One region of the Streptomyces sp. AM25 genome, then DNA from elsewhere that is predicted to be linked to it. Evidence: riboswitches for the same ligand, from Rfam matches in the RefSeq annotation. Region 1 holds a riboswitch; each other region holds the start of a gene.

Region 1 (9,219 bases):
ACCGGCGAGGAACCGGACGCGCGGCGCGCCCGTGCCGTCGAGCAGTACCTGATCTCCACCGTCGACCACGGCTTCAACGCCTCGACCTTCACCGCCCGCGTCATCGCCTCCACCGGAGCCGACCTCGCCGCCTGTCTGTGCGGAGCGGTCGGCGCGCTGTCCGGCCCGCTGCACGGCGGCGCCCCCAGCCGGGCCCTGGACACTTTGGACGCCATCGGCACCCCCGGTCGCATCGGCCCCTGGGTCCGCGAACAGGTGCTCGCCGGCGGGCGGATCATGGGCTTCGGGCACCCCGTCTACCGCACCGAGGACCCGCGCTCGCGGATGCTGCGCGGCATCGCGCAGGAATTCGGCGGCCCGCTCGTGGAGTTCGCCGTCGAGGTCGAACGGCAGGTCGAGGAGATCCTGGCGGAGCTCAAGCCGGGGCGCGAGCTGCACATCAACGTGGAGTTCTACGCCGGGGTGGTCATGGAGCTGTGCGGACTGCCCCGGGAGATGTTCACCCCGACGTTCTGTGCGGCCCGGATGGTCGGCTGGAGCGCCAATATCCTGGAGCAGGCGGAGGACTCGAAGATCATCCGCCCGGCGGCCCGCTACGTCGGCCCGCCCCCGCCGCAGCCGGTGCCCGCCGTGCTCGGCTGACGACGCCCGCACGACGAGGAGGCGCCCCCGTGGCCAAGCGACAGATCCCGGTCATCGTGCTCGCAGGATTTCTGGGATCGGGCAAGACCACCCTGCTCAACCACCTGCTGAGCAGAAGCGGGGGCAGCCGGATCGGCGCCGTCGTCAACGACTTCGGCAAGATCGAGATCGATGCCATGAGCATCGCCGGCCAGGTCGACTCCATGGTCTCGCTCGGCAACGGCTGCCTGTGCTGCGCCGTGGACACCAGCGAACTGGACGGATTCCTGGAGAAGCTGGCCCGCCCGTCCGCCCGCCTCGACGTCATCGTCATCGAGGCCAGCGGACTGGCCGAGCCGCAGGAGCTCATCCGCATGATCCTCGCCAGCGAGAACCGGAACATCGTCTACGGCGGCCTGGTCGAGGTGGTCGACGCGGCGGAGTTCGAGCGCACCCGGGCCACCCACCCGGAGCTCGACCGGCACGTGGCCATCGCCGACCTCGTGGTCCTCAACAAGGCCGACCGGGTGGCCGACGAGGCCCGTGACCGGCTCCTGGAGACGCTGGGGGAGATGAGCCCCGGGACGCCCGTCGTCCCGGCCTCCTACGGGCGCGTCGACCCCGGGCTGCTCTTCGACCGCAAGCCGCGCGAGGAGCACTTGGAGGCGGTCCGCCAGCTGTCCTTCGAGGACCTCTGCCACGGAGACCACGGGGACGACGGGGGCCACGGGGACCACGGGCATGATCACCACGGTCACCTCCACGCGGCCTACGAGAGCGTGGAGTTCGTCTCCGACGAGCCCGTGAACCCGCGCCGGCTGATGGAGTTCCTCGACAGCAGGCCGGAGGGGCTCTACCGGATCAAGGGCTTCGTCTATTTCGGCATACCCGGTCACCGGCAGCGCTTCGCCGTTCACGCCGTGGGCGACTTTCTGCGCTTCTACCCGTCGCCGTGGCCGCGCGGGGAGAAGCGTGTCACGCAGTTGGTGATGATCGGGCGGGGGATCGATGCCGGGGCCCTGCGGGAGCGGCTCGATGCGTGCCGGGGGGACGTACCGCAGGACGCCCACAGTATGTGGGGGGTTCTGCGGTACGCGCAGTCCTGATTCGTCGTAGTTGCCCGCGCCCCTTGCGGGGCGCGGGAATTCGCGGAGAACCTACACCGGCCCCGCCACCGAGATCACCGGCTTCGGGAGGGGGACGCCCGAGCCGTCGCGGCGCGGGTCGAGGGGCGGCAGCTCGGCCGGGACGCCGCCCGCCTGCGCGGCGCGGGCCGGTGTGGTGCCAGCCCAGGCCAGGACCAGGCAGTCCTCGCCCTTGAGGAAGCGCTGACAGCGCACGCCGCCCGTCGCCCGCCCCTTGCGCGGGTACTGGTCGAACGGCGTCAGCTTCGCCGAGCCCATCGAGGCCGCGCCGGGCAGGCCGCCGCGGGCGCCGGCCACCGTGAACACCACCGCGTCCTCCGCGGGGTCGACGGCCGTGAACGAGATGACCTTCGCGCCGGACGACAGCTTGATGCCCGCCATGCCGCCCGCCGGACGGCCCTGCGGCCGGACCTGGGAGGCCTGGTAGCGCAGCAGCTGGGCGTCGTCGGTGAGGAAGACCAGATCCTCCTCGCCCGTGCGCAGTTCGACCGCGCCGATGATGCTGTCACCGTCCTTGAGGGTGATGACCTCCAGCTCGTCCTTGTTCGCCGGGTAGTCGGGGACCACGCGCTTGACGACGCCCTGCTCCGTGCCGATCGCCAGGCCGGGCGAGGATTCGTCCAGCGTGGTCAGGCACACCACCCGCTCGCCGTCCTCCAGGGACAGGAACTCGGAGACCGGGGCCCCGCCCGACAGGTTCGGCGCGGCCGCCGTCTCCGGCAGCTGCGGCATGTCGATGACCCGCAGCCGCAGCAGCCGGCCGGTCGAGGTGACGACGCCGACCTCGCCCAGGGCCGTCGCCGGAACCGCCGAGGCGATCACGTCGTGCTTGACGCGCCTGGCCTCCTCGGCGCCCGCGAACGGCTCGCCCGTGGCCGTACGGGCCAGCAGGCCCGTGGAGGAGAGCAGGATCCGGCACGGGTCGTCCGCCACCTGCAGCGGCACCGCGGCCACCGGCGCCCCCGCCGACTCCAGCAGCACCGTGCGCCGGTCGGTGCCGAACTTCTTGGCCACGTCGGCCAGTTCGGCGGAGACCAGCTTGCGCAGCTCGGCGTCGGACTCCAGGATCTCGGTGAGCTCCTGGATCTCGCGGTTGAGCCTGTCCCGCTCCGCCTCCAGCTCGACCCGGTCGAACTTGGTCAGACGGCGAAGCGGAGTGTCGAGGATGTACTGGGTCTGCACCTCGGAGAGCGAGAAACGTTCGATGAGTGAGGCCTTCGCCTCCGCGGCGTTCTCGCTCGATCGAATGATTCTGATGACCTCGTCGATGTCGATGAGCGCCACCAGCAGGCCCTCGACCAGGTGCAGCCGGTCGCGCCGCTTGCCGCGCCGGAACTCGCTGCGCCGGCGGACCACCTCGAAGCGGTGGTCGACGTAGACCTCCAGGAGCTCCTTGAGGCCCAGCGTCAGCGGCTGGCCGTCGACCAGCGCCACGTTGTTGATGCCGAAGGACTCCTCCATCGGCGTCAGCTTGTAGAGCTGCTCCAGCACGGCCTCGGGGTTGAAGCCGTTCTTGACCTCGATGACCAGCCGCAGGCCGTGGGCGCGGTCGGTGAGGTCCTTCACGTCGGCGACGCCCTGGAGCCGCTTGGAGCCGACCAGGTCCTTGATCTTGGAGATGACCTTCTCCGGGCCGACCGCGAAGGGCAGTTCGGTGACGACCAGGCCCTTGCGGCGGGCGGTCACGTTCTCCACGGCGACCGTCGCGCGCATCTTGAACGTGCCGCGGCCCGTCTCGTACGCGTCGCGGATGCCGCTCAGGCCCACGATCCGGCCGCCGGTGGGCAGGTCCGGACCGGGGATGAACTTCATCAGGGTGTCGAGGTCGGCGCCCGGGTGCTTGATCAGGTGCCGGGCGGCGGCGACCACTTCGCCCAGATTGTGCGGGGGCATGTTCGTCGCCATGCCGACCGCGATCCCGGACGAGCCGTTGACCAGCAGGTTGGGGTAGGCGGCGGGGAGGGCGACGGGCTCCTGCTCGCTGCCGTCGTAGTTCGGCGCGAAATCGACGGTGTCCTCGTCGATCGACTCCGTCATCAGCGACGAGGGCGCCGCCATGCGGGCCTCGGTGTACCGCATGGCCGCGGGCGGGTCGTCGTTGCCCAGCGAACCGAAGTTGCCGTGGCCGTCGACCAGGGGCAGCCGCATCGAGAAGGGCTGCGCCATGCGCACCAGGGCGTCGTAGATCGAGGCGTCGCCGTGCGGGTGGAGCTTGCCCATCACTTCGCCGACGACGCGGGCGCACTTCACGTGGCCCCGCTCGGGGCGCAGGCCCATCTCGTTCATCTGGAAGAGAATGCGGCGCTGGACGGGCTTGAGCCCGTCGCGGGCGTCGGGCAGGGCGCGGGAGTAGATGACGGAGTAGGCGTACTCGAGGAAGGAGCCCTGCATCTCGTCGACGACGTCGATGTCGAGGATGCGCTCCTCGAACTCTTCCGGCGGCGGGGTCTTCGTGCTGCGGCGGGCCATCGCGGCTGCGGCTCCTTCGATCGGTTTGCCGGGGCGGGTGTGCTGACGCCGACCATTGTGGACCGCGCCACCGACAACGCCGACCGCGACCCGTCCGCAGGGAGTGAGCGGTCCGGGAACTTCGCCAGAAGCCGACGCGCTTGCATACAGTGACAGGACTGTTCATCACGCGCGCCGCCGCGAGGCACCGCGGGATTTTCGAGCAATCGAAGGGACGTACATGCCCATGGGTCACACGGCCACGCAACAGGCCGGTTCCGGCGGCCTGAAAGCGACCGAGCACCGCCTGGCCAACGGCCTGCGGGTGGTGCTCTCCGAGGATCATCTGACCCCGGTCGCCGCCGTCTGCCTCTGGTACGACGTCGGCTCGCGCCACGAGGTCAAGGGCCGCACCGGCCTCGCCCACCTCTTCGAGCACCTCATGTTCCAGGGCTCCGCCCAGGTCCAGGGCAACGGCCACTTCGAGCTGGTGCAGAACGCGGGCGGCTCGCTCAACGGCACCACCAGCTTCGAGCGCACCAACTACTTCGAGACCATGCCCGCCCACCAGGTCGAGCTGGCCCTGTGGCTGGAGGCCGACCGGATGGGCTCGCTGCTGACCGCCCTGGACGACGAGTCCATGGAGAACCAGCGCGACGTCGTCAAGAACGAGCGCCGCCAGCGCTACGACAACGTGCCCTACGGCACGGCGTTCGAGAAGCTGACGGCCCTGGCCTACCCCGAGGGCCACCCCTACCACCACACGCCCATCGGCTCCATGGCCGATCTGGACGCCGCCTCCCTGGAGGACGCCCGCGCGTTCTTCCGCACGTACTACGCGCCCGGCAACGCCGTGCTGACGGTCGTCGGCGACATCGACCCGGAGCAGACGCTCGCCTGGATCGAGAAGTACTTCGGCTCCATCCCGTCGCACGACGGCAAGCAGCCCCCGCGCGACGGCGCCCTGCCCGACACCATCGGCGAGGAAGTGCGCCAGGTGGTGGTGGAGGAGGTCCCCGCCCGCGCGCTGATGGCCGCCTACCGGCTGCCGCACGACGGCACGCGCGAGTGCGACGCCGCCGACCTGGCGCTGACCATCCTGGGCGGCGGCGAGTCCTCCCGCCTGCACAACCGCCTGGTGCGGCACGACCGCTCGGCCGTCGCCGCCGGCTTCGGCATCCTGCGGCTGGCCGGTGCGCCCTCGCTCGGCTGGCTGGACGTCAAGGCCTCCGGCGGCGTCGAGGTGCCCGCGATCGAGTCGGCCGTCGACGAGGAGCTCGCCCGCTTCGCCCTGGAGGGGCCGACCCCGGAGGAGATGGAGCGCGCGCAGGCCCAGCTGGAGCGCGAGTGGCTGGACCGGCTGGCCACCGTCAGCGGCCGGGCCGACGAACTGTGCCGTTTCGCCGTGCTGTTCGGCGACCCGCAGCTCGCCCTGACCGCCGTGCAGCGCGTCCTGGAGATCACCCCCGAGGAGGTGCAGGCGGTCGCCAAGGCCCGGCTGCACCCGCAGAACCGCGCCGTGCTCGTCTACGAGCCCACCGGCCAGGCCGGCGGCGAGGCAGACGAGACCGCAGACGCACCCGCAACCGAAAGCGAGACGGACCGGTGAGCGACACCGCAGCCGCGAACGGCACGGACACCGCAGCACCCACGATGGAGTTCCACCCCCGGCCCGCGCCGGGCAAGGCGACCCCCTGGGCCTTCCCCGCCCCCGAGCGCGAGGCGCTGCCCAACGGCCTGACGGTGCTGCGCTGTCACCGCCCGGGCCAGCAGGTCGTCGCCGTCGAGGTGAACCTGGACGCGCCCCTGGACGCCGAGCCCGAGGGCCTCGACGGCGTGGCCACCATCATGGCCCGCGCCTTCTCCGAGGGCACCGACAAGCTCAGTGCCGAGGAGTTCACGGCCGAACTGGAGCGCTGCGGCGCCACGTTGGACTCGCACGCCGACCACCCCGGCGTCCGGCTCTCCCTGGAGGTCCCCGCCTCCCGGCTGGCCAAGGCCCTCGGCCTGCTCGCCGACGCCCTGCGCGCCCCGGCCTTCCCCGACGACGAGGTCGAGCGGCTCGTGGGCAACCGCCTGGACGAGATCCCGCACGAGCTGGCCAACCCCGCCCGCCGGGCCGCCATGGCGCTCTCCGCGGAGCTCTTCCCGGCCGGCTCCCGGATGTCCCGGCCCCGCCAGGGCACCCAGGAGACCGTCGAGCGCATCGACGCCGCCGCCGTGCGCGCCTTCTACGAGGCCCACGTGCGCCCGGCCGCCGCCACCGTCGTGGTCGTCGGCGACTTCACCGGCGTCGACCTCGGCCAGGCCCTCGCCGACACCCTCGGCGCCTGGACGGGCGCCGCCGCCGCGCCCCGGCCCGTGCCGCCGGTCGCGGGGGACGACACCGGCCGCGTGGTGATCGTGGACCGCCCCGGCGCCGTCCAGACCCAGCTGCTCATCGGCCGCACCGGCCCGGACCGGCACGACCGCGTCTGGCCGGCCCAGGTGCTCGGCACCTACTGCCTCGGCGGCACCCTCACCTCCCGCCTGGACCGCGTCCTGCGCGAGGAGAAGGGCTACACCTACGGCGTGCGCGCCTTCGGCCAGGTACTGCGCTCGGGGCCGGACGGGACGGGCGCCGCCATGCTCGCCATCAGCGGCTCGGTGGACACCCCCAACACCGGCCCCGCGCTGGAGGACCTCTGGACGGTGCTGCGCACCCTCGCGGCGGAGGGCCTGACGGAGGCCGAGCGGGACGCGGCCGTGCAGAACCTCGTCGGCGTCGCACCGCTCAAGTTCGAGACGGCGGCCGCCGTCGCGGGCACGCTGGCGGACCAGGTCGAGCAGCACCTGCCGGACGACTTCCAGGCGCGGCTGTACGAACGTCTCGCGGACACCGGCACGGTGGAGGCCACGGCGGCCGTCGTGAGCGCCTTCCCGGCCGACCGTCTGGTGACCGTTCTCGTCGGCGACGCTGCGCAGATCGAGGAGCCGGTCCGGGCGCTGGGCATCGGCGAGGTGACCGTGATCTCCGCCTGACGGTTCGTCAGGAATAGCCGCAGCGAGGGAGGCGTGTGGGCCCGCAGGGACTTACACGCCTCCCTTATGTCCAATTTCAGGCAGAGGTTCCACGGTGACGATGTGGCGTACGTCATAAAACCCTGCTTCTGTTTGCCGTTCGAATCTGACGGCGATTAGCGTCGGGGCGGCAGTCCGTCAGGCCGGAACCGCAACCGCGGCTCCCGGACCGCCATCGCCGAGTCCCCGTACGGCGCGAGCCAGGGGAGCCGGGGAACCACCGTTCCCTTGGGGTGAATCGGGTCCCTCTCGCGAGGGAGCCGTAGGAGACCTTCCTGCTCCGAACCCGTCAGCTAACCCGGTAGGCGAGAAGGAAGGAAAGGAAAAAGCCGCAGCATGGCGTTCACCCGTCCCACCGGGAAGCACCGCCGTCCGAGCCGCGCCGTCCGTTCCGGCGCCAATCTCGCGGGCATAGCCACCCTCACCGCAGGCGGCGTGGTCGCAGGTTTCGCCGCACCGGCGATGGCCGCCGCGGACGAGGCGCACCGCACCGAGGACACGGGCCTCACCCAGGCCATCGTGATGAGCGACGCCATCTCCGGCAACGTCGACGCCCAGGCCCAGACGCAGCGCAGCGCGGCGGACGAGGCCAACGTCCGGCACCAGGCCGAGAAGGACGCCAAGCAGCGCGCCGCCGAGGCCAAGAAGCGCGCCGAGGAGGCCCAGCGCAAGGCCGACGCCGAGCGTGCCGAGAAGGAGCGCGCCGCCCGCGAGGAGGAGCGCAAGCGCCTCAACCTCTTCGTGATCCCGATCGACGGCTCCTACGTCTCCACCGCGTACAAGGCCTCCAGCGGCCTGTGGTCCTCCGGCAGCCACACCGGCGTCGACTTCCATGCGGAGTCCGGCACTTCGGTGCACGCCGTGGGCTCGGGCACCATCGTCGAGGCGGGCTGGGGCGGCGCCTACGGCAACAACATCGTCATCAAGATGAACGACGGCACGTACACCCAGTACGGTCACCTGTCGTCCATCGGCGTCTCCGTCGGCCAGACGGTCTCCGCCGGCGAGCAGATCGGCCTCTCCGGCGCGACCGGCAACGTCACCGGACCGCACCTGCACTTCGAGGCCCGTACGGCCCCGACCTACGGCTCGGACATCGACCCGGTCGCCTACCTGCGCGCCCACGGCGTCAGCCTGTAACGGCCCGCTCCGCAGACTTCAGGGACCCCGGCTCCGGCCGGGGTCCTCTGCGTTGTGTGCAGTCCGGCTGGCCAAAACACATCCATGGCGACGGCGGTGCCATCGGAAACCGGATGCGATTGCCATAGAGTCGCCGGACATGAACGATGACGGCGGAGGGACGCGCGAGGGCGGCCGTGTTTCCACGCATGCGGTCTGCACCGCGATCCGCGACGACATCGTTTCCGGCGTCTTCCCGCCCGGCAGCCGGCTCATCGAGGAACTCCTCGCCCGCCGTTACGGCGTCTCCCGGGTCCCCGTGCGCGAAGCCCTGCGCACGCTGGCCTCCGAAGGCTTCGTGACCACCCGCCGGCACGCGGGGGCGTGCGTGGCCGAGCCGACCGCCCAGGAGGCCGCCGACCTGCTCGAAGTACGGGCCCTGCTGGAGCCGTTGGGCGCCGCGCGGGCCGCACAGCGCCGCACGGAGGCGCATCTGAAGGTGCTGCGCGGCCTCGTGCGCCTCGGCCAGGAGCGGGCGCGCGCCGGGCGCACCGGCGAACTGCGGCCGCTGGCCGACTGGTTCGACGAAACCCTCGCCCAGGCCTCCTGCAGCCCCAGCATCACCACGCTGCTCACCCAGCTGCGCCGCAAGATCGCCTGGGTGTACGCGGCCGAGCCGCCGACGCGCCCGGCGGAGACCTGGGAGGCCTACGGGGCCCTGGTGGACGCCGTCGCCCGCGGCGACGCGGAGCGGGCACGGGCGCTGGCCGCCGCCCGCCTGGACCGGGCGCCCGGCGCCTACCGGCTGCGCCGCCCGGTGCGGCAG
Region 2 (9,219 bases), on a different contig from region 1:
CTAGAGGCTTTGAGTGTCAGCCCTTGCTGTGCCTACTGGTTCGCAGAGCGCTGTGCCTACTGGTTCGCAGAGCGAAACCGCGGAAAGGCGCTGCGACCCGCGTACACCGCGGCGTCGTCGAGGATCTCCTCGATGCGCAGCAGCTGGTTGTACTTGGCGACGCGCTCGGAGCGGGCCGGGGCACCGGTCTTGATCTGGCCGCAGTTGGTGGCGACGGCCAGGTCGGCGATGGTGACGTCCTCGGTCTCGCCGGAGCGGTGGGACATCATGCACTTGAAGCCGTTGCGCTGGGCCATCTCGACCGCGTCGAGGGTCTCGGTCAGCGAACCGATCTGGTTGACCTTGACCAGCAGGGCGTTGGCGCTGCCCTCCTCGATGCCGCGGGCGAGGCGCTCGGGGTTGGTGACGAACAGGTCGTCGCCGACGAGCTGGACCTTGGTGCCGAGCTTGTCGGTGATGGTCTTCCAGCCGGCCCAGTCGTCCTCGAACAGCGGGTCCTCGATGGAGACGAGCGGGTACGCCTCGACGAGCTCGGCGTAGTACTCGGTCATCTCGGCCGCGGTACGGTCCTTGCCCTCGAACTTGTAGACGCCGTCCTTGTAGAACTCGGAGGCGGCCACGTCGAGCGCGAGCGCGATGTCCTGGCCGGGGGTGTAGCCGGCCTCCTTGACGGCCTCGAGGATGAGGTCGAGGGCCTCGCGGTTGGAGCCCAGGTTGGGGGCGAAGCCGCCCTCGTCGCCGAGGCCGGTGGCCAGGCCCTTGGCCTTCAGCACCTTCTTGAGGGTGTGGTAGACCTCGGTGCCCCAGCGCAGGGCCTCGGAGAAGGACTCGGCGCCGATCGGCGCGATCATGAACTCCTGGATGTCCACGTTGGAGTCGGCGTGCGAGCCGCCGTTCAGGATGTTCATCATCGGAACGGGCAGCAGGTGCGCGTTCGGGCCGCCGAGGTAGCGGAAGAGCGGCAGGTCGGACGCCTCGGAGGCGGCGTGCGCGACGGCCAGGGAGACGCCCAGGATGGCGTTGGCGCCCAGGGAGCCCTTGTTGTCGGTGGCGTCCAGGTCGAACATGGCCTGGTCGATCAGGCGCTGCTCGGTGGCGTCGTAGCCGACGAGCTCCGGGCCGATCTGCTCGATGACGGCCAGGACGGCCTTCTCGACGCCCTTGCCCATGTAGCGCTTGGGGTCGCCGTCACGGAGCTCGATGGCCTCGAAGGCACCGGTGGAGGCGCCGGACGGCACGGCGGCACGGCCCGTGGAGCCGTCGTCGAGGCCGACCTCGACCTCGACCGTGGGGTTGCCTCGCGAGTCGAGGATCTCGCGAGCTACGACGACGTCGATGGACGGCACGAGGGTCTCCTTCGTGTGTGCTGGAGTTCTGCAGCACGAGCCTAACGGGCCCCGGAGGCTGCGCCTGCCCTCGGCCCGCGACCCGAACCGAAAATTGGCACAAAAGCCGAGATCACGGGGCGAATGGCCGGTGCGTTCGCCCAGCGGGGACGTGATCTTGCAGGTCGTGATCCTGCAGGACTCCGGAACGGCGGAGCCCCGCTCCGATGCGGCTCGGGGGGAGGACGCATCGGAGCGGGGCGGTCCGCTGGGCTACGAGGCTGCTCAGCTGAGGTGCAGCTTCTGGCCCGGGAAGATCAGGTCGGCGTTGTCGACGACGTCCTTGTTGCGCTCGAAGAGCTTCTCCCAGCCGCCCTTGACCTTCTGGGTGTCGGCGATCGTGCCGAGGGTGTCGCCTTCCTTGACGGTGTACTCGCCGTCGCCCGTCTTGATCTCCTTCGGGGCGGCGTGCTTCGGCGCGTACTGCTTCGCCGGGGTCTCGTCGGACGAGTCGTCGTCGGAGGTCTGCGGCTTGGCGTGCTTCGGGGCGGCCTGGCGCTCGCTGCGGTCGGCGTGGCTCTTGCCCGACCAGGTGTTGCGCTCGGACTTCGAGGACTTCGAGGACTTCGACGAGGAGCCGGAGTCCGAGGGGTCGACGTCGGCCTTGGCGCCGCCCGAGCTCAGGTTGCCGGCGCCGGCGCAGCCCCAGGCGCCCGGGCCCTGCATGGCGAGCAGCTTCTCGGCGACGGCGATCTGCTGGCTCTTGGAGGCGAGGTCGGCGCGCGCGGCGTACTTGGTGCCGCCCGCGGCTGCCCAGGAGGAGTTCGAGAACTGCAGGCCGCCGTAGTAACCGTTACCGGTGTTGATCGACCAGTCGCCACCGGACTCGCACTGGGCGACCTTGTCCCAGGTGGACACCGAAGCGGCGTTGGCGGAGGTTGCGACCATCAGCGGGGCGGCAACGGCGACGCCGGTGACCCCGGCGAGCGTGACGATGCGGACGGCCTTGGACGGACGGCGATGCTTGCCCTTGGACATGAGTCGTTTCCTCACCGGCGCCTACGAGGTGAGCTGTCGGGTTCGGGCTGTGAGTTTGCCCGGCCCAGTGGCTTGCGCGCACCAGGCTTCACCCCAAGCCGCTCCGGCTTCCGGTCTGCACCGGCGGCCGTTGCGGCGACCTACCTTGGTTCCCCCGCTCCTGCCTACGGCGCTTGCGCGACGGTTCCCGCGGCCGTCGGCAGGATTCGGCGTGACGGCCGTGGTGCTCGCGGTGGCGAGCGGTGATGACGGTAAACACAGGCGGCCGACGGGTTCAAACCCCTCTTTTCAGCCACCACTGACTGCAGTTACCCCTGGGAACCCAATGTTTCCGCAGGTGGGAGGCGGTACGTGAAGAACGGACCGAGGCCGTCCAGCCGGAAGTCAACGAGACCCTTGTCTCATTTTCCCGCGTGAACGGACATTCGACCCGAACTGCCGCACTACTGCCCCAGATCGAGGCGCTGACCAGGCTGAATGAGGTCGGGATCGCTTCCGACAACCTTTTGATTGTTCTCGTACAACGAGTGCCAACCGCCCTTCACCGAATGGTCTTCCGCGATGGCTGACAGGTTGTCACCGGGACGCACGGTGTAGTCGTGGTCGGTGGGGCCGCCGGTGCGGGCATCCGAACTGCCGCGCGAAACACGCCCGCCGTCGTCGGAGCGGGGCGGCTGCGCACGGTGCTTGCCGCCGCCGGGGGTGGTGGTGTCCGTGTTGCCGGGGGCGTCCGAGGGGATGCCGGACGGGGCGTCCGACGGGGTGCCGGGCAGGGACGGGTGCGGGTGCGCGGGATCCGTGGACGGCGTGCCGGACGGGGTGTCCGAGGGCTTGCCGGAGGGCGCCGTGGAGCCCGTCGACGGGGCCGGGGCGGGGTCGTCCTTGCGGTGCCTGCCGTGCGACGCGGTGTCGTCGGAGGGCGAGGGCGACGGGGTCGCCGGGCTCGTGGAAGCGGAACCACCGGGCGTGGCCGTGCCGGGCGCCGGCTTCGCGTCCCCGGACGCGCCGTCGGACGACGCTGAGGGCGTCGGCTCGTGCACCGGCGGAGTCGTGCGCTCCGGCGCGGGCGCCTTGGGGGCCGGGGTCTGGGTGGCGCCCGGGTCCACCTGCGGCACCTTGCTCCCGCGGGACAGGCCCGCGCCCGCGCCGCAGCCGCCCCACGCGCCGGGGCCCTGGCCGTCGAGCATGCTCTCGGCGACGGCTATCTGCTGGGAGCGGCTGGCGAGATCGGGGCGCGGGGCGTACGCACGGCCGCCGTTCTGCTCCCACGCGTCCTGCGAGATCCCGAGTCCGCCCCCGCCGGCCGCGCTCCAGGTCCCGCCGCTCTCGCACTGGGCGACCTGGTCCCATGTGCCGGCGTCGGCCGCGGATGCGCCGGTGGCGGCCAGCAGCGGCATGGCGAGCGCCGAGCCCGTCACCCCCGCTGCGACCACGATCGCGGGTGCCTGACGGGGGCGGCGATGTCTTCCGTTGCCTGCGCGCATGCGTGGGCCTCTCGTCTCGGGGCTGATTGGTCGTCGAACATAGCGACGCCCTCCGGCAGTCACAAGCCGGTGTATCCGAGGTCACGCCGGGGTCACGCCAGTTGACCGAGCGTCATCCCGTGCCGGACGGCGCCTCCGGGGTGAACTCCACGGGCAGTGTGCGCAGTCCGCGCATGATGAGCCCGCCGCGCCAGCGCAGGTCCTCCGGATCGGCGGCCAGCCGCAGGTCGGGCAGGCGGCGCAGCAGCGTCGCGAGCGCCGTCTGCCCCTCCAGCCGCGCCAGCGGCGCCCCCAGGCAGTAGTGGATCCCGTGCCCGTACCCGAGGTGCTGGTTGTCGCGCCGCGCGAGGTCGAGGGTGTCCGGGTCGGCGAACCGCTCCGGGTCACGGTCGGCGGCGGCCAGCACGACCAGCACCGGGTCGCCCTCCGCGATGCGCTGCCCGCCCAGCGTCAGCGCTTCGGTGGCGAAGCGCCAGGTGGCCAGCTCCACCGGGCCGTCGTAGCGCAGGAGTTCCTCGACCCCGGTGGCGAGCAGGCTCTCGTCGCCCTCCGCGAGGGCGATTTGCAGGCGTTCGCGCTGATCCGGGTTGCGCAGCAGGGCGTAGGTTCCGTTACCGATCAGGTTCACAGTTGTTTCGAAACCGGCAAACAACAGGATGAAGGCCATGGCGGCGGCCTCGTTCTCGGTGAGGTGCTCGCCGTGGTCGCTTGCCCGGATCAGTCCAGAAATGAGGTCTTCACCCGGTTCGTTGCGCTTACGGTGGATCAACTCCGCGAGATAGCCCCGCATTTTCTTCACGGAGCGGGCCACCCCGCCGCGCGGGCCGCCGCCGTGGCGAATCATCATGCCCGCCCAGTCGCGGAAGTCGTCCTGGTCCTCGGGCGGGACGCCGAGCATGTCGCAGATCGCGTAGATGGGGAGCGGGAAGGCGAACTCGTGGATGAGGTCGGCCTCCCCCCTCTTTGCGCCGTGTTTATCGAGCATGGCGTCGATGAGGCGGTCGGTGAGCTCCTGCACGCGCGGGGCGAACTCCGCCACGCGCCGGGGTGTGAACGCCTTGGAGACGAGACGGCGGAGCCGGGTGTGGTCCGGGGGGTCGATGTTGAGCAGGTGCGTCATGAGGTTGGCACTGCGCTCGCCCGGGATGCCGGTCTTGCCCTTGCCGTGGGCGGCCTGCTCGGAGTGGTGCACCGGGTTCTTCGAGAGCCGCTGGTCGGCGAGGGCCTGGCGGGCGTCGGCGTACCGGGTGACGAGCCAGGCCTCCACCCCGCTGGGGAGGGTGGTGCGGTGGACCGGGGAGTGGTCGCGGAGCCAGGCGTACGCCGGGTAGGGGTCGGCGGCGAACTCCCAGGTGAAGAGGTCGGGGGCGAGGGGCGTGTCGTTCTGGTGCACGGTCCCGACCGTACCGGGGCCGTCAGCGGGCGCCGGCGCCCCCGCTGCCGAAGGAGCCGCTGCCGCCCGGGCGCCACTTCTTGTCCTCCTCGGAGGGCTCCTCCGGGTGGCTGCCCGGGTTGCGGATCTCGTGCGGCAGCACGCGCTCGCCGTCGGCCTCCGTCTGCAGCCGGTCCGGCTCGCGGTGCTCGCGGACGTAGCCGACCGCGTCCGCGTCGTCGTCATGGCCCGGGCCGTGCTCGGGGGTCCTGGGGTGATCCCGTTCCTCCGGCGTCGTCCAGGCCCCCATGCGCCGCTGGGGCGCCGACGGCGGTGGCGGCTCCTCGTCGCGCTTCCGCATTCCGTACGCCACCGCGACGATCAGCAGGATGACGACGATGAGCCCTACGACGAAGGGGGCGATGCCGCCGAGGTAGGCGGGGAGAGCGAGTTCCATGGAACCGGAGTACCCCCTGGCCGTCCGGCCATGACCATGGCTGGGCCGAACGGATGAACGGGTCGTTCGTCGGCTGCGGGCCGTCCTCGGTTGCTCGCGCAGTTCCCCGCGCCCCTGACGGGGCGGTGCGTACCGCGCTAGCGCCGCTCGGCGTCCCGCTCCGCGGCAAGTACCGCATCCCGATAGGTCCGGGCCGCAGCCCGCAGCGCCGTCTCCGGCTCGACGCCCTCGGACTCGGCCCGCACCGCAAGGGCCAGCAGTTCGTACCCGATGCCGTCGCCCACCGGAAGGGCGACGTCCAGACCCTCGTGCCGCACCCGCGACGCCAGCTTCGCGGCCAGCGCCAGCGCCGGCTGGTCCAGCGGCACGCCCTCGGTGACGGACTCCCGGCGCTTCTCCGCCGCCTTCGTCCGCATCCAGTGCGCCTTGACCTCCTCCGGCGTCTCGGCGGTCTCCTCGCCGAAGACGTGCGGGTGGCGGTGGATGAGCTTGTCGACGATCGTGCCCGCGACGTCGTCGACGGAGAACGGCTCGTCCGGGTCGTCCTGGGCGATGCGGGCGTGGAAGACCACCTGGAGCAGGACGTCGCCGAGTTCCTCGCGCAGCGCCTCCCGGTCCCCGGTCTCGATCGCCTCCAGGAGCTCGTACATCTCCTCCAGCCCGTACTTGGCCAGGTCCTCGTGGGTCCGTATGCCGCTCCACGGGCAGGCGGCCCGGATCCGGTCCATGACCTGGACCAGGTCCAGCAGCCGGGCGCCCGGCAGGTCGTAGGAGCCGGGGAGCAGCTCCAGGGCGGGCATGGTCTCGCGCCCGGAGCCGGCCAGCCGGGCGAGGCCGTCGGTGAGGGCGGACTCGCCCTCGGCCGAGGTGATCACGACGGCGGTGCACCGCTCGCGCACGCAGTGGTCGACGAGCTCGCGGGCATCGGCCTCGGCCTGTTCGATCTCGACCCCGGCCTCCCGCAGATACGGCAGCTGCGGGTGGGCGGGGTCGGCGCACAGCACCCGCCCGGCCTCGCGCAGCGCCTGCCACGCGGGCCAGGACAGCAGCCCCGGGGCGACCCGGTGGCTGGTGGTGAGGAGGACGATGCGGCCGGCGGAGTCCGTGGAGGCGTTCACACGGACGAGCCTATGCCGTACCGGCCGCCCGGGCTCAGGCCGGCTGTTCGGGCGCGGTCGTGGTGGGCCGCAGCCAGGGTTCCTGGGCGGGCCGCGCGGTGCCGCGCTTCGCGTCCCAGGCGCCGTAGCGCGGATTGACGTCGACGTGCAGGGAGTCGGAGGTCCGCATCAGGACGTCGTTGGTCCGCGCGGCCCCCAGCTTGGCGTCCAGCTTGCTGCGGACCAGGTCCATGGTCAGCGCCTGGTCGATCTGGCCGGGGGCGATGCCGAGCGCGAGGAACCTGCTCTCGACCGCGTCCGCACCGCCGTTGGCCTTCTCGACCTTGGCGCGCTGCTCCTGGACCTCGGCACGGGTGACCTGCACGCCGTTGTCCTCGCCGGCCTGCTCGATGATCCGGTACTGGATGAGCCGGACCAGGGTGTCCTGGCCGAGGCGGGCGCTGTCCGCCAGCATCTGCCGGCCCTGCGGGGAGGACTGCTGCGCGTCCCGTACGTCGTTCACCTGGCTCTGCAGCTGCGAGACGGTGATCCTGTCCTTGCCCACGACGGCCGCGGCACCCGGATGCGGGGCCGAGCCGCAGGCGGTGAGCAGAGGGGACGCGGTGAGCAGCGCGGCGGCGGAGACGGCCAGCGCGGTCCTGCGGCGGATCATGAAGCCTCCCGGGAAGGGGTACGGGCGGGCACAACGATCGGGCGTTGATCGATGGTAGGCGAACCGGCCCGGTCCGTGGGCCGTCTCCGCAGGAGAACCGGGAGAGCCGTTTCGCGTATCTTTTCGACATTCACGGTGCAGCGGTACAGAGAGGACAAGCCCCCCATGGAACCGGCAGCGGCCACGGCCCCGGCACGGCAGCGCGGCACATCCGCGGCCCGTACCGCCCTGCGCGCCCCCCGGCTCGACCCGCACTGGGTCGGCGGCGTCTTCTTCGTCCTCTACACCGTGCTGTCGCTGAGCCGGCACCTCCGCATGCTCACCATGTCCTGGGACCTGGGCATCTTCGAGCAGGCGATACAGGGATACGCCCGCCTCGGCGCACCGATAGCCGACCTCAAGGGGCCCGGCACCAACATCCTCGGCGACCACTTCAGCCCCGTCACCGCGCTGATCGCCCCCTTCTACCGGGTCTTCCCGAGCCCCGTGACCCTCCTGGTCGTCCAGGCCCTGCTGTTCGCCCTGTCCACGGTTCCGGTGACCCGGCTCGCCGCGCACCTGCTGGGCCGCGGGCGCGGCCTCGCGATCGGGGTGGCGTACGGGCTGTCGTGGGGCGTGCAGCGGGCGGTCGACTTCGACTTCCACGAGATCGCCTTCGCCATGCCGCTGCTGGCCTTCTCCCTGGAGGCCGTGGTGCGGCGGCGGTGGCGGGCCGCGGTGCTCTGGGCGGCACCGCTGGTGCTGGTCAAGGAGGACCTGGGGGTCACCGCCGCCGTGATCGGCGCGCTGGTGCTGATACGACTGCGCGGCGTCCGCAGCGATCCGCGGGCGGCCGCGTGGGCCCTCGGGCTCGTGGGCTTCGGGCTCGCGGCCACGGCCGTGGCCCTCGGCGTGGTCATTCCGAGCTTCAACCACGGCGGCTCGTACGACTACTGGACCAAGCTCGACGGCAGCGGGGCCCCCGGGCCCGCCCCCGTCATCCCGCTCGACACCGCGATCCGCACGCTGCTGTGGATCGTGCTGCCCACGACGGGCCTGTTCGCACTGCGCTCGCCCGTACTGATCGTCGCCCTGCCGACGCTGGGGTGGCGCCTCCTCTCCCACGACGACCACTACTGGGGCACCGACTGGCACTACAGCGCGGTCCTGATGCCGGTCGTCTTCATCGCGCTGGCGGATGCGCTGGCGGGCGCACCGCGCGCGGGCCGCGCCTGGCTGCGGACGTACGCGCAGCACCTGCCCGCCGCCGTGCTCGCGGCGGCGCTGGCGCTCACGGCCTCGCTGCCGCTGTACAGCCTGACGCTGCCGGACAGTTACCGGATACCGGCGAGCGTGAAGGCGGCGGAGGGGCTGCTGGACCGCATCCCCGACGGGTCCGTCGTCGAGTCCGACGTCGGGCCGATCAGCCGGCTGGTGAACCGGTGCCGGGTGCTGTGGATAGGGGACACCCGGGGGATCACCCCCGATTACGTCACGCTGCGGGTCGGGGACGGGCGGTCCGCCAAGGATCTGCTGGCCGAGGTGCAGAGGCTGCACCCCGGGCAGCGGTTCGATCTGTTCGGCGATGCGGGGGGATACGTGGTGCTGCAGCACGTCGGTTAGGTGCGGGCCGTCTGTGGCTGATCGCGCAGTTCCCCGCGCCCCTTACGGGGCGCGGATGACGGGGCGCGTACGGGCATGCGCTGTCCCCTATATATAGGGGACAGCCCTCACCCCAGGATCGTCGTCAGGAACTCGCCCGTCCACGCCAGCAGCTCCCGCCCGACAAGCGGT
Region 3 (9,172 bases), on a different contig from region 1:
CATTTTTTACAGATGCACGGGCCCGCCCGGGCCCGGCCCACGGGAGGCACCTGCCATGCACCGACCCGCCACAGCCCGCTATGTCCTGCCGGAGTTCACGGAGCGGACGAGCGACGGCACGCGGACGCTCGACCCCTATTCCAAGCTGCTCTCCGAGCGGATCATCATGCTCGGCACGCCGATCGACGACACGGCGGCCAACGACGTCATCGCACAGCTCACGCACCTCGAACACGCGGCGCCCGAGCGCAGCATCTCCCTGTACGTCAACTCGCCCGGCGGCTCCTTCCCCGCCATGTGCGCCGTCTACGACACCATGCGCTTCATCGGCTGCGACATCGAGACCGTCTGCCTCGGCCAGGCCGGGGCCGCCGCGGCCGTGCTGTGCGCGGCCGGCACCCCGGGGCTGCGGCTGGCGCTGCCGCACGCGCGGTTCGTCGTCCACGAGCCCGGCCTCCCCGAGCCCGTCGAGGGACAGCCCTCCGATCTGACCCTGCATGCCGAGGAGTTGCAGCGCCACCGTGACATCATGGTGGCGATGCTGGCGCTGCACACCGGGCAGAGCGAGGAGCGGATCCGGCGGGACACCGACCGCACGACCGTCTTCGACGCCGCGGGCGCCGTCGGCTACGGCCTGGTCGACCACGTCGTCGAGAACCGCGACCGGCAGTCCGCGCGGGCCTGGGACAGGTGAGGCGGATGTGGCCGCCGGAGCTGCCGCCGCTGCCCGCGCTCACCCGGGCCGAGGGCGACGTCGTGGACCGTTATCTGGAAGTACTGGATCTCCTCGGCCGGATCAATCCATCGCGCACGCGCCACACGTACGGCGGGCTACGAGCCGCGCAGACGCTCGTGGTCGCGGCCACCGGACTGCGGGACGCCCTCGCCCTGATGTACGAGCGGGGCGAACGTGAGGTGCATTCGGGCACGCTGGCACAGGCGTTGCGGGTCCTGGACGGTGAACGTCGGGCACAGAAAGTGATGTTGCCGCCCGCGGGGGCGAGCGGATGAGCGAAAACCTTCAGGACCCCATTTCCCGCCGACGGCGTAGGGAACCGTAGACGGGCGGCGGTGATCATTCCGATCACCGCGCGCACGTCGCGCTCGCGGGCGCCACCGCACTGCAGGTGACGGACTCAGCACGGAATTTCCGCCATGGTCAAACCGCCCCGCGTCCACCGGAATTGCCCAGAGGTGACGAGGCTCACATAGCACGGTTTCCGCTCGGCGTGGCCGTCACCACTGCGCCAAGATCCCTCCGACGACAAGACCCCGCCACCACGGCGGGGCGGTCCGGGCGGACGCCGAACCCTGCCGCCGCCCGGGCGACCGGTCGACACGAGTGCACCGGCAGGGATGGAGGACCCGGGCACGACGGGACGGCGGGACCGTCCCTTGGGGTGAAGCCGCTCAGGCGGCCGGGCATTCTTCGCCTGCCCGAACCCGACAGGTCATCCTTCACAGGCGGCTGACGAAGGGTATGGCATGGGCGCGCACAAACGTCCTTCAAGGCTGTCGAGGGGCAAAACCGCATCGGCCCTGACCCTCGCTGCAGTCGGGGCCACGATGTTCCTGCCCGGCGGTGTCGACAAGGCCAACGCCTCGACCACCTCCGACCGGGCCCTGCAGATCGCGGAGTCCAAAGCCGGCGCCCCCTACCAGTGGGGCGCGACGGGACCGTACCGCTTCGACTGCTCGGGGCTGACCCTCTACTCCTTCAAACACGCCGGCAAACAGCTGCCGCGCACCGCCGAGGACCAGTACAACCGCACGGAGCACATTCCCGCTTCGGTCCGTGAACCCGGTGACCTGGTCTTCTTCCACCACGGCGGCTACGTCTACCACGTGGGCATCTACGTCGGGGGCGGCAGGATCCTGCATGCCCCGCACACCGGCTCGGTGGTCCGCCTCGAACACATCTGGACCAAGAACGTCTGGTACGGCCGGGTCGACGACTGACCGCACTCCGGGGGCGCGCACCGCGGGCGCGCCCCCGGACTCCGGATCACCCGGCTCAGGCGGCGGACGCGGTCCACGGCAGGCGGATCCACACGGTCTTTCCCCCGTCGGAGGTGGGGGTGACGGCGAACCGGCCGCCGCGCTCGGCGGTGAGGGCGCGGACGATGGCCATGCCCCGGCCGTTGTCCTGCTGAACGGCGGCGGGCAGCCGCCGCGGGTGGCGCGGGTGGCTGTCCGTGACGCCGATGCTCAGCTCCTCCTCCCGCTCCAGCCGGACGTCCACGGTGAAGGTGGGCGACTGGCCCCGGGTGTGCTGCACGGCGTTGGTGACGAGTTCGGAGACGATCAGCCGCACCGCGTAGGCGGCGTCGGAGCCGTCCGGGAGCCCCCATTCCGCGAGCACGTCCGCGACATAGTGGCGGGCCGTGGAGACCGAGGCGGGGGCGCTCGGCAGAGTGACGGTTGCTTCCTGGTGGTCTGCCATGGCGCTGTCCCTTTCCCGCCGGGACGGGCTCCGACCGCATTGTGCAGGAAGTCGGGAACGGAACCGGCGGCTCTCCGTGACAGCCTGCCACTGATAACCGTCGGGATGGGAGCGATCCACCGGGATATGCATATATCTGTCGCTCGAAGCGGTGAACTCTGCTACGAGAGACCGGATTTGGAACCACACTGGTCCCGTGACTCCGGCATGTGAAGGAAGAGCGCAGTGACCGTGGCGTGAAGGTCTCACCACGGCCGGGCGCGGGGAGGGATGGCTGAATTGCGATACGGACCCGCGGTGCGCCGCCGCAAGCTCGGTGCCGAGCTGCGACGCCAGCGCGAACTGACGGGGATGACCAGCCGGGAGGCCGCGGGAGCGGTCGGCTGGCACCAGTCGAAGGTGAGCCGGATCGAGACGGGCAGCAGTGGCGTGAAGCCGTCGGACGTGGCCCGGCTGCTGGATGCGTACCGCGTCTCGGACCCCGAGCTGCGGGCGCTGCTGGGGGCGCTGTGCGGTGCGGGGTCGGCGGATGCGGCAGGGGCCCGGCGCGGCTGGTGGTACGCCTACCGCGACCGGCTGCCGGCCGCCTATCTCGACTTCATCAGCCTGGAGTCGGAGGCGTCGGGGGCGCGCACCCTGGAGACGACGGTGGTGCCGGGGCTGTTGCAGACCGCTGCCTACGCACGGGCCGTGACCCGGGCGGCGCTCGGCGATCCCCCGGAGCAGCGGGTGGCGGAGCTGGTACAGGTGCGGCTGGCGCGGCAGTCGGTGCTGCGCGGGGAGAAGCCGCTGGAGTTGTGCGCGGTGCTCGACGAGGCGGTGCTGCGGCACGAGGTGGGCGGACCGGAGGTCATGGCGGAGCAGTTGCGGCAGTTGCTGCGCACGGGTTCGCTTCCGCATGTGCGGCTGCATGTGCTGCCGTTCTCCCGGGCCAACCATATCGGCATCACCGGGCCTTTCGTTATCTTCTCATTCCCGCGCATTGCCGATCTGGACGTGGTTGTTCTGGACCACTTGACGAGTAGCCTCTATCTGGAGCGGAAAGAAGACCTCCGGGCGTACGGCTCCGCCTTCACCACACTCCGGGCGCACGCCCTCTCGCACGAGAACTCGTTGGATTTCATCGCCGGGATCGCCGGGATCGGCGTCGGTGGTGGGTAAGGAGTTCATCATGTGCCCCTCGGACCCTTCGGACTGGCACCGCAGCAGCTACAGCACCGGAATGAACAACTGCGTCGAAACGGCCACGGTCGGCCCGGGTCTCCTCGCCGTGCGCGATGCGCAGCGGACGACGGCCCCGGCCCTGCTGTTCACCCCCGCCGCCTGGACCTCCTTCGTCCGGGGCACGAACGGCGGGGGCCTCCTCGAACTCTGACCACTGCCAAGGGGGTTCAGACCACTGGAGCGGTCCCCACGACCGTTCCGGCCGCCCGGGCGACCTCCGCCTCCGACAGGTCCGCCCGGGCGGTCAGCCGCAGCCGCGAGACGCCGTCGGGCACGGACGGCGGCCGGAAGCACCCGACCACGAGCCCGGCCTCCCGGCAGTCCGCCGCCCATTGCACGGCCGCCTCCGGCGACGGGGTCTGCACCGAGACCACCGCCGCGTCCGGCCGCACCGCCCTGAGCCCGGCCTCCGTCACCCTGCTGTGGAGCTCCCGGGCCACGGCCCGTACCCGGTGCGCGCGTTCCGGCTCCCGGCGCAGCACCCCGAGGGCGGCCAGCGCGGCGCCGGCCGCCGCGGGGGCGAGGCCGGTGTCGAAGATGAAGGTGCGCGCGGTGCTGACGAGGTGGGCGATGACCCGGGCCGGGCCGAGCACGGCACCGCCCTGGCTGCCCAGCGACTTCGACAGGGTGACCGTGGTGACGACGTCCGGCGCGCCCGCGAGCCCCGCCGCGTGCACCGCGCCCCGGCCGCCCTCGCCCAGGACGCCGAACCCGTGCGCGTCGTCGACGAGCAGGGCGGCGCCGGCCTCCCGGCACGCCCCGGCGAGGGCGGGCAGCGGGGCCGCGTCCCCGTCCACCGAGAAGACGGAGTCCGTGACGGCGAGGGCCCGGCCGTCGTGCGCGGCGAGGGTCTTGCGGACCGCCTCGGGGTCCGCGTGCGGGACGACCGCCTTCTCCGCGCGCGCCAGCCGGCAGCCGTCGATGAGCGAGGCGTGGTTGCCCTCGTCCGAGACCAGCAGCGTGCCGCTGCCGACCGGCCCGGACAGCGCGGTGACGGCGGCCAGGTTCGCGGCGTAGCCCGAGGAGAAGACCAGCGCCGCCTCGAAGCCGCAGAACTCCGCCAGTTCCTCCTCCAGCCGCGCGTGCAGCCCGGTGCTGCCGGTCACCAGCCGGGAGCCGGTGGCCCCCGCGCCCCACACCCGGGCCGCCTCCGCCGCCGCCCCGGTGACCTCGGGGTGCCGGGACAGGCCCAGGTAGTCGTTGCCCGCGAGGTCGGTGAGGGACGCACCCGGCTGCCGGGGCCGCAGGGTCCGCACCAGCCCCGCGGCCCGCAGCCGCTCGTGCTGGGCGTCGATCCAGTGGAACGGGTCCCGGTCTGCTCGCTGCATGTGCGTCCTCGGTGCCGAAGTGGGTTTGCACCGCAAGGTAGCCGCCGGGGGGCCTGTCGCGGGATGTGGTGATACACACACGTGAATCCGCCCGTCTTGTGCGATCTCTCCTTGGCCGGAACGGGTGGCGTGAGCAAGGATCTTCGCCATGGACCTGCTGAACACGCTGGTGGAGAAGGGGTTGCGGCGCGAGCTGCCGACCCGCGAAGAGGCCCTCGCCGTGCTGGCGACCTCCGACGACGAACTGCTCGATGTGGTGGCGGCGGCGGGCAGGGTGCGCCGCAAGTGGTTCGGGCGGCGGGTGAAGCTCAACTACCTCGTCAACCTCAAGTCCGGGCTCTGCCCCGAGGACTGCTCGTACTGCTCCCAGCGGCTCGGCTCCGAGACCGGGATCCTCAAGTACACCTGGCTGAAGCCCGAGGACGCCTCGAAGGCGGCGGCCGCGGGGGTGGCCGGCGGCGCCAAGCGGGTGTGCCTGGTCGCCAGCGGCCGCGGGCCGACGGACCGGGACATCGACCGGGTCTCGAAGACCATCGAGGCGATCAAGGAGCAGAACGAGGGCGTCGAGGTGTGCGCCTGCCTCGGCCTGCTCTCCGAGGGCCAGGCGGAGCGGCTGCGCGACGCGGGCGTGTACGCCTACAGCAACAACCTCAACACCTCCGAGGCCACGTACGCCGAGATCACCACCACGCACACCTACGCCGACCGCGTGGACACCGTGCGCAAGACGCAGGAGGCGGGCATGTCCGCCTGCTCCGGGCTGATCTCCGGCATGGGCGAGACCGACGAGGACCTCGTCGACGTGGTCTTCTCGCTGCGCGAGCTGAACGTCGACTCCGTGCCGGTCAACTTCCTCATCCCCTTCGAGGGGACGCCGCTGGCCAAGGAGTGGAACCTCACCCCGCAGCGCGCGCTGCGCATCCTGGCGATGGTGCGGTTCGTCCACCCGGACGCCGAGGTGCGCCTGGCGGGCGGCCGGGAGATCCACCTGCGCTCGCTGCAGCCGCTGGCCCTGCACCTGGCCAACTCGATCTTCCTCGGCGACTACCTGACCAGCGAGGGCCAGGAGGGCAGGGCCGACCTGGCGATGATCGCGGACGCGGGCTTCGAGGTGGAGGACATGGACACCACCACGCTGCCCGCCCACCGCTCCGACGCCGCGGGCTGCGGCGGCGGGAGCTGCGGCCCGTGCGGCGACGGCGGCACGGATCCGGCGGCGCAGGCCGAGCCCGACGAGGCCCGCACCGACCTGGTCGCCGTGCGCCGCCGGGGCGCGGGAACGGACCTGCCGCCCAATGCCTGAGCCCCTCGCTCCCGAGCAGCTGCTCGCCCTCGACCGGCAGCACGTCTGGCACCCCTACGGCCCGATGCCGGGCCGCCAGGAGCCGCTGATCGTGGAGTCGGCGTCCGGCGTGCGGCTGCGGCTGGCGCAGCCGGTGCACGGTGCGGACGAGCTGGTGGACGGGATGTCGTCGTGGTGGGCCGCCGTGCACGGCTACAACCACCCGGCGCTCAACGAGGCCGTCCAGGCACAGTTGGGGCGGATGAGTCATGTGATGTTCGGCGGGCTCACCCACGAGCCCGCCGTGCGGCTGGCCGCCCGGCTGGTGGAGATCGCGCCGGAAGGGCTCGAGCACGTCTTCCTCTCCGACTCCGGCTCGGTGGCGGTCGAGGTCGCCGTCAAGATGTGCCTGCAGTACTGGCGTTCCGTCGGGCGGCCCGCCAAGCGCCGCCTGATGACCTGGCGCGGCGGGTACCACGGGGACACCTGGCAGCCGATGGCCGTGTGCGACCCGGACGGCGGGATGCACGAGCTGTGGTCGGGGGCGCTGCCGCGGCAGGTGTTCGCGGACGCGCCGCCGGCCGGCTTCGACGCCGGGGCCGACCCGGCGTACGCGGCACACCTGCGCGAGCTGATGGAGCGTCACGCCCATGAGCTGGCCGCGGTGATCGTGGAGCCCGTGGTGCAGGGCGCCGGCGGGATGCGCTTCCACTCCCCCGCCTATCTGCGGGTGCTGCGCGAACTGTGCGACGAGCACGGCGTCCTGCTGGTGTTCGACGAGATCGCCACCGGATTCGGGCGCACCGGCGCCCTGTTCGCGGCGGAGCACGCGGGGGTCACCCCCGATGTGATGTGCCTCGGCAAGGCGTTGACCGGCGGCTATCTGTCGATGGCGGCGACGCTGTGCACCCCGCGGGTGGCCGACGGCATCTCGCAGGGCGAGGTGCCGGTGCTGGCGCACGGCCCGACGTTCATGGCCAATCCGCTCGCGGCGGCGGTGGCCAACGCCTCCCTGGACCTGCTGCTGCAGCAGGACTGGCGGACGGAGGTCAAGCGCATCGAGACCGGCCTGCGGGACGGCCTCGCGGAGGCGGCCGGACTGCCCGGGGTCCGGGACGTCCGGGTGCTCGGGGCCGTCGGCGTGGTCCAGCTCGACCACGAGGTGGACATGGCGGCGGCCACCCGCGCCGCGGTGCGCGAGGGCGTGTGGCTGCGGCCGTTCCGCGATCTCGTCTACACCATGCCGCCGTACGTCAGCGGGGACGAGGACGTGGCACGCATCTGCGCCGCGGTACGCGCTGTCGCGCGGGAGGGCTGAACCGCAGTACTTCGGCTGCGGGCCGGCGGTGGCCGGTCGCGCAGTTCCCCGCGCCCCTTCGGGGCGCGGGTCGAGGAAAGGAGACATCCGATGTCGGTACTGATCGTCTCGGGAACGGGCACAGAGATCGGCAAAACAGTGACGACGGCAGCGATTGCCGCCGCAGCCCGGGCAAAGGGCCGCACCGTGGCCGTACTCAAGCCCGCGCAGACCGGCGTGGCCCCCGGCGAGCCCGGGGACGTCGCGGAGGTCGAGCGCCTGGCGGGACCGGTGACGGGCGCCGAACTGGCCCGATTCCCCGAGCCGTTGGCGCCCAACACGGCGGCCCGCCGGGCGGGCCGGGAGCCGGTGCGGCCGGCGGAGATCGCGCAAACTGCGGAGGAGCTTGCGCGGACCCACGACCTGGTCCTGGTCGAGGGCGCGGGCGGACTGCTCGTGCACCTCGACGACGTGGGCAGCACCCTCGCGGACGCGGCGAAGCTGCTGGACGCACCGGTACTGGTGGTGGCCCGGGCGGGCCTGGGCACGCTCAACGTCACCCAGCTCACCGCGGAGGCGCTGCGGGCGAGGGGCCTGCGCTGCGCGGGCGTCGTCATCGGCAGCTGGCCCGCCGAGCCCGGCCTGGCCGTGCGCTGCAACGTCGCGGACTTCCCCGCGGTGGCGGACGCCCCGCTGGCCGGCGCCGTCCCCGAGGGAGCGGGCGGGATGGCCCCGGAGGAGTTCCGGGCGGCGGCACCGGGCTGGCTGGCCCCGGAGCTCGACGGCACCTGGGACGCGGCCCGGTTCGCGGCCGCACTGCGGAACTGAGGGTTCCGGCACCGTCCGCCCCACACTTCCCTTCCTGCACAACTGCCCCGGCAGCACGGGACATTGCGGCGCGCCGACGGTGCCGACGGTGCCGCCCGGGGGAACAATCGCGATAGCCGTCGTTCCCCGGGAAGGGGTTGTGCCATGCCGCTCCGCAACACGAGAACGCCGCACGACGCCGTGCACCACCCCGTATTCGCACGGTTCTACGGAAAGTTCAGCCCGATCGTGGACGAGCGGGCCGGGATCGGTGCACACCGGGACGAACTGCTGACGGGGCTCTCGGGCCGGGTGATCGAGATCGGCGCCGGGAACGGGCTCAACTTCGCCCACTACCCCGGATCCGTCTCGGAGGTGGTGGCCATCGAACCGGAGCGCCGACTGCGGCTGATGGCGGCCGAGGCCGCGGTCCGGGCCGGCGTGCCGGTGGATGTGGTGCCGGGTGCGGCGGAGGCGCTGCCCGTCAAGAGCGAGGCGTTCGACGCGGCGGTGGTCTCCCTGGTGCTGTGCTCGGTGCGGGACGTGCGGCGGTCGCTGGCGGAACTGCGCCGGGTGCTGCGGCCGGGCGGCCAACTGCGGTTCTTCGAGCACGGCCTGGCCGAGGGCCCGGCGCTGGCCTCCGTGCAGCGGGGGCTCGACCGCACCGTCTGGCCGCTGCTCTTCGGCGGCTGCCACACCTCCCGGGACCCGCTGGCGGCGATCTCCGAGGCGGGTTTCGAACTGACGGGATACCGCCGCCTGAAAGTCCCGCAGACCCGGGTGCCCACACC

The links. A riboswitch is a leader RNA that binds a small molecule or an ion and turns the genes downstream of it on or off. The one in region 1 is predicted to bind cyclic di-AMP.
Region 2: another riboswitch for cyclic di-AMP. It lies ahead of ACLHRZ_RS40405 (transglycosylase family protein); the one in region 1 lies ahead of ACLHRZ_RS09395 (M23 family metallopeptidase).
Region 3: another riboswitch for cyclic di-AMP. It lies ahead of ACLHRZ_RS39635 (C40 family peptidase); the one in region 1 lies ahead of ACLHRZ_RS09395 (M23 family metallopeptidase).

What each region holds. Positions count from the first base shown of each region.
Region 1 is NZ_JBKIWN010000006.1:96,586-105,804, forward strand. Features, by position in the region: gene ACLHRZ_RS09370 (citrate synthase/methylcitrate synthase) at 1-642, shown strand, start outside; gene ACLHRZ_RS09375 (CobW family GTP-binding protein) at 672-1,727, shown strand; gene ACLHRZ_RS09380 (DNA gyrase/topoisomerase IV subunit A) at 1,779-4,235, opposite strand; gene ACLHRZ_RS09385 (M16 family metallopeptidase) at 4,462-5,823, shown strand; gene ACLHRZ_RS09390 (M16 family metallopeptidase) at 5,868-7,235, shown strand; cyclic di-AMP (ydaO/yuaA leader) riboswitch at 7,441-7,596, shown strand; gene ACLHRZ_RS09395 (M23 family metallopeptidase) at 7,611-8,414, shown strand; gene ACLHRZ_RS09400 (GntR family transcriptional regulator) at 8,554-9,219, shown strand, end outside.
Region 2 is NZ_JBKIWN010000138.1:135,326-144,544, reverse strand. Features, by position in the region: gene eno (phosphopyruvate hydratase) at 57-1,346, opposite strand; gene ACLHRZ_RS40405 (transglycosylase family protein) at 1,611-2,363, opposite strand; cyclic di-AMP (ydaO/yuaA leader) riboswitch at 2,367-2,545, opposite strand; gene ACLHRZ_RS40400 (LysM peptidoglycan-binding domain-containing protein) at 2,807-3,847, opposite strand; gene ACLHRZ_RS40395 (cytochrome P450 family protein) at 3,960-5,240, opposite strand; gene ACLHRZ_RS40390 (DUF6479 family protein) at 5,263-5,676, opposite strand; gene ACLHRZ_RS40385 (nucleoside triphosphate pyrophosphohydrolase) at 5,814-6,794, opposite strand; gene ACLHRZ_RS40380 (SurA N-terminal domain-containing protein) at 6,829-7,446, opposite strand; gene ACLHRZ_RS40375 (DUF2079 domain-containing protein) at 7,612-9,048, shown strand; gene mfd (transcription-repair coupling factor) at 9,156-9,219, opposite strand, start outside.
Region 3 is NZ_JBKIWN010000137.1:228-9,399, forward strand. Features, by position in the region: gene ACLHRZ_RS39625 (ATP-dependent Clp protease proteolytic subunit) at 56-694, shown strand; gene ACLHRZ_RS39630 (hypothetical protein) at 700-1,011, shown strand; cyclic di-AMP (ydaO/yuaA leader) riboswitch at 1,293-1,482, shown strand; gene ACLHRZ_RS39635 (C40 family peptidase) at 1,486-1,959, shown strand; gene ACLHRZ_RS39640 (ATP-binding protein) at 2,015-2,443, opposite strand; gene ACLHRZ_RS39645 (helix-turn-helix domain-containing protein) at 2,723-3,604, shown strand; gene ACLHRZ_RS39650 (DUF397 domain-containing protein) at 3,615-3,818, shown strand; gene ACLHRZ_RS39655 (8-amino-7-oxononanoate synthase) at 3,835-4,995, opposite strand; gene bioB (biotin synthase BioB) at 5,144-6,298, shown strand; gene ACLHRZ_RS39665 (adenosylmethionine--8-amino-7-oxononanoate transaminase) at 6,291-7,595, shown strand; gene bioD (dethiobiotin synthase) at 7,611-8,402, shown strand; gene ACLHRZ_RS39675 (class I SAM-dependent methyltransferase) at 8,547-9,172, shown strand, end outside.